DNA from 2 places in the Vibrio sp. JZG120 genome. Region 2 is predicted to be linked to the other one. Evidence: riboswitches for the same ligand, from Rfam matches in the RefSeq annotation. Region 2 holds a riboswitch; the other holds the start of a gene.

What was found. A riboswitch is a leader RNA that binds a small molecule or an ion and turns the genes downstream of it on or off. The one in region 2 is predicted to bind lysine.
Region 1: linked by a shared signal. The riboswitch ahead of tet(35) (tetracycline efflux Na+/H+ antiporter family transporter Tet(35)) and the one ahead of lysC (lysine-sensitive aspartokinase 3) in region 2 are both predicted to bind lysine.

Annotation. Positions count from the first base shown of each region.
Region 1 covers NZ_JBSRRK010000004.1:486,374-490,141, reverse strand. Annotated here, with positions in the region: gene ACWPOD_RS10620 (H-NS family histone-like protein) at 110-517, opposite strand; lysine riboswitch at 1,100-1,282, shown strand; gene tet(35) (tetracycline efflux Na+/H+ antiporter family transporter Tet(35)) at 1,392-2,993, shown strand; gene ACWPOD_RS10610 (sigma-54 interaction domain-containing protein) at 3,320-3,768, opposite strand, start outside.
Region 2 covers NZ_JBSRRK010000012.1:5,864-9,631, forward strand. Annotated here, with positions in the region: gene metH (methionine synthase) at 1-163, shown strand, start outside; gene lysC (lysine-sensitive aspartokinase 3) at 250-1,602, opposite strand; lysine riboswitch at 1,704-1,882, opposite strand; gene ACWPOD_RS19610 (pyridoxal-phosphate-dependent aminotransferase family protein) at 2,103-3,224, shown strand; gene ACWPOD_RS19615 (PglL family O-oligosaccharyltransferase) at 3,284-3,768, opposite strand, start outside.

The DNA.
Region 1 (3,768 bases), on a different contig from region 2:
ACCATTCTATAACTAAAGTAAAAGGCGCATTAAAAAATGCGCCTTTTTTATTTGTAATGAACCAAATAAAAAAGGCTCCCATTGGGAGCCTTTTAAAAATAGCGCGGATTTAGATCAGGAAATCATCCAGAGATTTACCTGCATCAAGTTGCTCTTGAATTGCAGAAGGTGTACGACCTTGGCCTGTCCAAGTCTTCTCATTACCGTTTGAGTCTGTGTATTTGTATTTAGCTGGACGAGGTGCACGCTTCGCTTTGCCTTTCGTCTTAGTTTCGCCAGATAGCGCAGTAATAAGCGCTTCTACGTCAATACCGTCTTGAGCAATTTTCTCTGCGATCTCTGCTAGCTTAGCTTCTTGCTCAGCTTGTGCTGCACGTTCTGCTTCTTCTGCTTCACGACGCTCTTCTACGACAGTAGTTAGTTTATCTAGAGCTTCTTCCAATTGTTCTAGAGTCAGCTCACGAGAAAATGCACGAAGGCTACGGATATTTAGAAGGGTTTTAGTCAGCTCTGACATAACGATTCCTATTAAAAGGTTAATGTGTTGGGCACTTTTTATCGTTACGATTAAATAATGCCAATCTATAAATAAACAAAGAGTCCTTATATTTAACTTTATCTTTTCCTTATGTGCAAATACTAAATCAAGATTTTGTTTAAATTTAGCTATTTTTTTAAAGCAATAAATATTATTACACTCGAAATAAATCTTATTAGATGAGAATTGAAATCAACACTTGTTATTGTATAGAGATAGAGCCAGCTTGGTTTTTATAAAAAAAGTTGAGTTATTACTTAAAAATATGAAGCGTCCATCTTTGATGGAGTGTCATATATCCTTAATTTATTGATACAAGATAAACCATGATATTTTTAAGGTAGTAATAATGTTTCATAAATAACAAAATTGATGTGATTTCAGTTGCACAAAACTAACTTGAAGTAGACAAGGTTTATAAATTATCTCAGTCATTATTTATTTGTTTAATTTAGTTTGATGTGTTGCATTGACTCTCATCATAAGTACAATGGCTTCTACCTGATGCAATATTGCAGACAATTTGTTGTTAATTTGTACAGTTAGTGGTTAATTGTTTGTTGTTGCCGTAGAGGCGCGGTCTCGAAGAGTAGCTATTATTGGGGTGATGCCAATGAATAATAGTGGAAGGCGAAGATTGCCGAAGTAAGTAACTCATCAAAGTTACTTGCTGGGGTTGTATCTGAAAGGAACAACACTGCCATAGTATATATTCACATTAAACTATGGAGCGCTACTGTAGGGTTGGGTGGAGTGTTCGCTTCCCTGTCGCTAAGTTCAACATGAGCACGTATCGTATGCTACGTGACTTGTCTGCAGTAGATCTCTAGCCAAACTTTGGTTTTTGAAGATCATGAATTTAATAGATTTTTCTAGTTCTCCTGTTTCATTATTGCCACCTATTGTCGCTTTGACTTTGGCGATTCTGACTCGACGTGTATTAGTTTCCTTAGGTGTAGGTATCGTGCTGGGTGCGGTTCTACTTAATAGCTGGTCTATCGGTGATACCGTTAGTTACGTGAGTTCTCAAGTTTCTTCTGTCTTTATTGAAGATGGCGGAATTAACACTTGGAACATGAGCATTGTTGGTTTCCTAATCTTATTAGGTATGACAACTGCGTTATTAACGCTATCTGGTGGTACTCGTGCATTTGCCGAATGGGCACAATCTCGAGTAAAGAGTAAACGCGGCTCCAAACTTCTTGCTGCCTTTTTAGGCGTATTCATTTTTGTCGACGATTACTTTAACAGTCTTGCTGTTGGTGCCATTTCTCGTCCAGTAACCGATCGTTTTTATGTGTCTCGCGCGAAGCTTGCGTACATTCTAGACTCAACTGCTGCACCAATGTGTGTGATCATGCCTGCTTCTAGCTGGGGTGCTTACATTATTACGATTATCGGCGGTATCTTAGTCTCACATGGGATCACTGAGTATTCGGCTCTTGGCGCGTACGTTCGTCTTATTCCAATGAACTTTTACGCAGTTTTTGCACTGCTTATGGTGTTTGCTGTGGCGTGGTTTGGCCTCGATATCGGTAAGATGCGTGAGCATGAAATCTCTGCATCTCAAGGCCGCGGCTTTGATAAAGACAAAGAAAACGACTCGCAAGAAGCGCATGATCTAAACGAAGAGCTAGATATCCGTGAAAGCGAAAAGGGTAAAGTGTCAGACCTGGTACTTCCTATCGTGACGCTGATTATTGCGACTATCGCTTCTATGCTTTACACGGGTGGCCAAGCATTGGCTGCTGACGGCAAAGAGTTTGCGCTTCTAGGTGCGTTTGAAAATACAGATGTAGGCACATCACTAATCTACGGTAGCTTGCTTGGCTTAGCTGTCGCATTATTTACTGTTGTGAAGCAAGGTCTTCCAATAGGTGAAATTGCACGCACACTATGGATTGGTGCTAAGTCTATGTTTGGCGCGATTCTAATCCTAGTATTTGCCTGGACTATCGGTTCGGTTATCGGTGATATGAAGACGGGTTCTTACCTTTCTACAATGGCTCAGGGCAATATCAATCCACATTGGCTACCGGTTATCCTATTCTTGTTGTCTGGTCTAATGGCATTTTCAACAGGTACTTCTTGGGGTACGTTCGGCATTATGCTTCCAATCGCGGGTGATATGGCTGGTGCAACCGATCTTGCGCTAATGCTCCCAATGCTAAGTGCAGTTTTAGCCGGTGCCGTTTTTGGTGACCATTGTTCACCTATCTCCGATACCACTATTCTGTCGTCGACTGGTGCACGTTGTAATCATATTGATCACGTATCGACCCAGTTGCCTTATGCATTGTCCGTGGCGCTAGTTTCCTGTGTTGGCTTCATTACTTTGGGGATGACTGCGTCAATTGCATTCTCATTCATCGCTGCATCAATCACATTTATTATTGTATGTGGAGCACTTTCTTGGTTGTCGAAGTCTAAAATGGCATCGTGCCAAAATGTCTAGTACAGCTCAGTATTTTTAATAAAGAGGAAGCTCCGCTAAATTTAGCGGAGCTTTTTTTTAACGCGATTTAGGTGAGGGGGGCAATCGCGTTTTTGGGGATAATCGTTTCGTGTTAAAAGCGAGCTATTTGTGTTCTGAGCACTCCTTTCTGTGCTGTGATAGAAAATCTATCAACCGACTTCTTCTTAGCTCTAAGCAAAGACTATGCCTAGTTTAAGTTGTTGATTTTAAAGGCGGTAATATCAAGAGGTTTATGATGAGGGGCTAAGTAAATGATATATGATGAGTTGTCTGTTACACAGTGTCACGTTACACCTGTACAGCAACTAAACATTTAAGTTGTATTTCTTTATTAGACGATAAAGCGTTGTTCTTGAAATACCAAGATGACGTGCAGCCGCACTCATATTGTGCTTATTTTCTTCGATAGCTTGCAGTAGGTAGTCGAGATCAATTTGGTCCACTGAAGGGAGTAATTGCCTTTCATTATTATCAAGGCCCAAGTCAGCGACGAGAAGCGTGTGATCTTCACACATGACAATCGCTCGTTGAATTACATTTCGCAGTTCTCGTACGTTACCTGGCCAACGATGCTTGAGGAGCTTGGCTTTCACTTTATCCGACATTTTTTGTACCTGACCATGAGACAAATCTGTTAAGAAGTGTTCTGATAACATAAGGATATCTTTCCCACGCTTTCTCAGTGGAGGAATAGTTAATGGCAAGATATTAAGCCGATAGAATAAATCTTCACGGAATCCACCTTGTACAACCT
Region 2 (3,768 bases):
GTATCCGGGCGCGTCAGTCTCTGGTTGGTATTTCTCTCATCCTGACTCACGTTACTTTGCGATCGCACAGATCCAAGAAGATCAGCTAGAGAGCTACGCCGATCGCAAAGGGTGGGATAGGATCGAGGCTGAAAAATGGTTAGGGCCAAACATTAACGGTTAAATTGATGTTTACCTCGTTCAAATGTAACAACTATTGAAACAACAAAGGGCAGCAGATACGCAGCCCTTTGTTTTATTGAGTTGAACTTACTTCTCAAACAACTCGGTGTGGAGTTTTTGTATGGCTTGTTTCGATACCGATTCATGGAGCAAGAAGCATAAGTTGTGAGGGCTAGCGCCATAACAAATCATGCGTAGGTTAAAGTCTTCTAGCGTGCCAAAAACCTGTTTCGCGTAGCCTTTACTCTCACTCATGTTGTTACCAATGAGAGCAACGAGGCATAGGTCATGTTCAACTTCTACCTTACATAACTCTTCTAACTCTTCTCGTACAGCTTGCGGCAGCTGTGGTGCTCCGCCAGAGGTATCAGTTTGATCAAGTGTTAACGATACACTGATTTCAGATGTCGTGATCAAATCGACAGAGATCTTATGCTTTGCAAGGATCTCAAAAACCTTTGCTAAGAAGCCGTATGCGTGGAACATGTTGGCGCTGCGTAGCGTTACCATGGTTTGGTTACAACGCAAAGCTAGCGCACGGAACAACGGTGAGCTTTCGACTTGGTGACGAATCCAAGTTCCCCCTTTTTCTGGCTCTTTCGATGACCCTACAAATACCGGAATGTCGTGGCGCAATGCGGGTACTAGCGTAGAAGGGTGAAGGATTTTAGCGCCAAAGTTCGCCATTTCTGAAGCTTCACTAAAGCTGATCTCGGGAATTGGTGAGGCTTTTGGCGCAATTCGCGGGTCTGTTGTGTAGATGCCCGGAACATCAGTCCAGATTTCTAACCCTGCCGCTTTGACGCTCTCAGCAATTAAGGCGGCGCTATAATCGCTGCCTCCTCGACCTAGTGTTGTTGTATTACCGGCTTCGTCAGATCCTATGAAGCCTTGAGTAACAACAACGGATTGTTGGCAAAGTGGTATGAGTTTATCTTGCGCAAGCGTCGAAATTGCTTCAATGTTTGGCTCCGCGCGACCAAAGTTGTCATCAGTACGCAGCACATCGCGGATATCAAAGCGCACAGCTTGAATGCCTCGCTCACACATTAACTGAGTTAGAATATGCGTCGACATGAGTTCGCCACATGCGACCAAATGATCGGTTAACTTCGCACTAGCTTGGATAGATGCAGCCTCGGCCAGGCTGGTTACGGTATCTAATATGCCATACACCTCGGCAGCAGTTTTCGTGCTGTCTTCGAGCTGAGTTAAAATGGCGTCATGAATGTTGGCCAGATTTTGCAGCAGCTCAGTACGGTGCGTTTGATCCTGAACACCGTTGGCGAGTTCTACCAACAGGTTGGTGACGCCAGAGCAAGCGCTGCTCACGACCAGGCGAGTATTTGGATTGTTTTCGATAATGGTGGCACAACGACTCATTGCCTCAAAGTTGGCAACACTGGTCCCACCGAATTTAGCTACGTTAAATGCGCTCACTGCGTTCTCCCACGACTTCCTAAAAAATTGTACATCCAATGTTTAGTGAGAAAAGGAACAGAGCAAAAAGAGAGGTATTTAGAATGCTATTTGAAAAATTTACCCTCAGAAGCCCTTCATCAGACTGCGCTGATGACAGTTGATGGGATTCAGCCCAATTCAACCGACAAGTCAAACCCTGCAACTTTGACTTACCTCGGCACTACTCCCCCTCAATGATTGGTGTTGGAATTGCGGTTCCACAAATCATCTACCTGGGTAGCGCTCCTCTTCTACATAAAGCTCAAACATTGAACGGTTTTGAGGCCTTAATGTCAATCAATATTTCAACCTTTATGGTGTTTTTTATTAACGATTTTGTGACACTGGTTTGACCTCCATACTTACGGCTAATTGCTGATAGAGGAAAAATCTATTAGGGTGAAGAACCCTACACCTGAGCCATGTTATTGAATAGAACTTTTAGAATGCTCAGGATAAAAGATAATCAAGGAGCTGACATGTCGATCCAAAGCTTTATTCCGCCTCACCGTATTTTAATGGGACCTGGTCCTTCTGATATTTATCCTCAAGTGTTACAAGCGCTAAGCCGTCCTACCGTAGGTCACCTTGATCCTCTGTTTATCGGTATGATGGATGAGCTCAAGCAGCTATTGAAGTATGCCTTTCAAACTGACAATGAGTTCACTATTGCGGTTTCAGCGCCAGGTAGTGCAGGGATGGAAACCTGCTTTGTAAACTTGATCGAGAAAGGCGATAAAGTGATCGTCTGCCGTAACGGTGTATTTGGTGAACGCATGCGCGAAAATGTCGTCCGTGCTGGTGGTGAAGTTGTTATCGTCGATGATGAATGGGGGACGCCTGTTTCCATTAATAAAGTCGAGCAAGCACTCGAACAGCACCCAGATACAAAAATTCTTGCTTTTGTGCATGCGGAAACTTCAACTGGTGCAGTCAGTGATGCTCAAGCATTGGGTAAGCTGGCGAAACAGCATAATGCATTATCTATTGTTGATGCGGTGACGTCACTTGGTGGTGTGCCGTTAAAAGTGGATGAATGGCAACTGGATGCGGTTTACTCTGGCAGTCAAAAATGTTTGTCATGTGTACCAGGGCTCTCACCCGTGACGTTTTCTCCTGCCGCAATTGAAAAGATTCAAGCAAGAACAACACCAGTACAGAGTTGGTTCCTCGATCAGAGTTTAGTGTTGGGGTATTGGAGTGGAGAAGGCAAGCGTAGTTACCATCATACGGCGCCAGTTAATAGCTTGTATGCGCTTCATGAAGCTTTATTGATACTGAAAAATGAAGGCTTAGAAAACGCTTGGGCTCGTCACCAACTGATGCATGAAAAACTCAAAAATGGCTTACAAAAGTTAGGCTTTGAATTTGTTGTGGACGAAGCCCATCGGTTGCCACAATTAAATGCGATTTACGTGCCTGAAGGAATTGATGAAGCAAAAGTTCGTGCTCACTTGCTAGAAACCTATAACCTAGAAATTGGTGCTGGCCTTGGGGCATTAGCTGGTAAAGCGTGGCGTATTGGCTTAATGGGTTACGGCGCTCGATCTGAAAACGTTGCGCTGTGCTTAAAAGCGTTGGAAGAGTCACTCACTGAATAAAATCATACAGCAATGAGATAAAGAAAAGCGAAGGTCATCCCTTCGCTTTTTTGTACTTATTACTCTTCACCTGAAGTGGGTGCTGGTGAGGCAGAGATTGCTTGAGAAGGTGGTCGGTAATTGACGTCACTGAAATCAATCTTCGGGAACAAAAACTGCGCTTCAGCTCTAATTTGCTCCGCTTTACTTGAGTCATCTAAGCCTTGGTAGGCCAAAATCAAATTATTATAAAATGCAGGGCGAGGCTTATCTTTGATGATTTTTAGCGACCAATCGATATAAGGCTGAATCAAGGTTGCGTCTTGTTGGTACAGCCCAATGTTTAAAAACGTGCTATAGACATCCCAATCAAACCTGTCTTTCCAAACTACAGGGTTACTGACTTGATTCAGAATATCAGGGTTAGTTGGCCTAGTGGTCTCAAACTTCGTCAGTACATAGTTCGTATGCAATGCGCTTACCATGTAAAACGTAAACGTAACGGGAAGTACCAAACTAAAGACTCGCAGCAAGCTTTTGGTCACATTACTAAAGCCGACTTGTC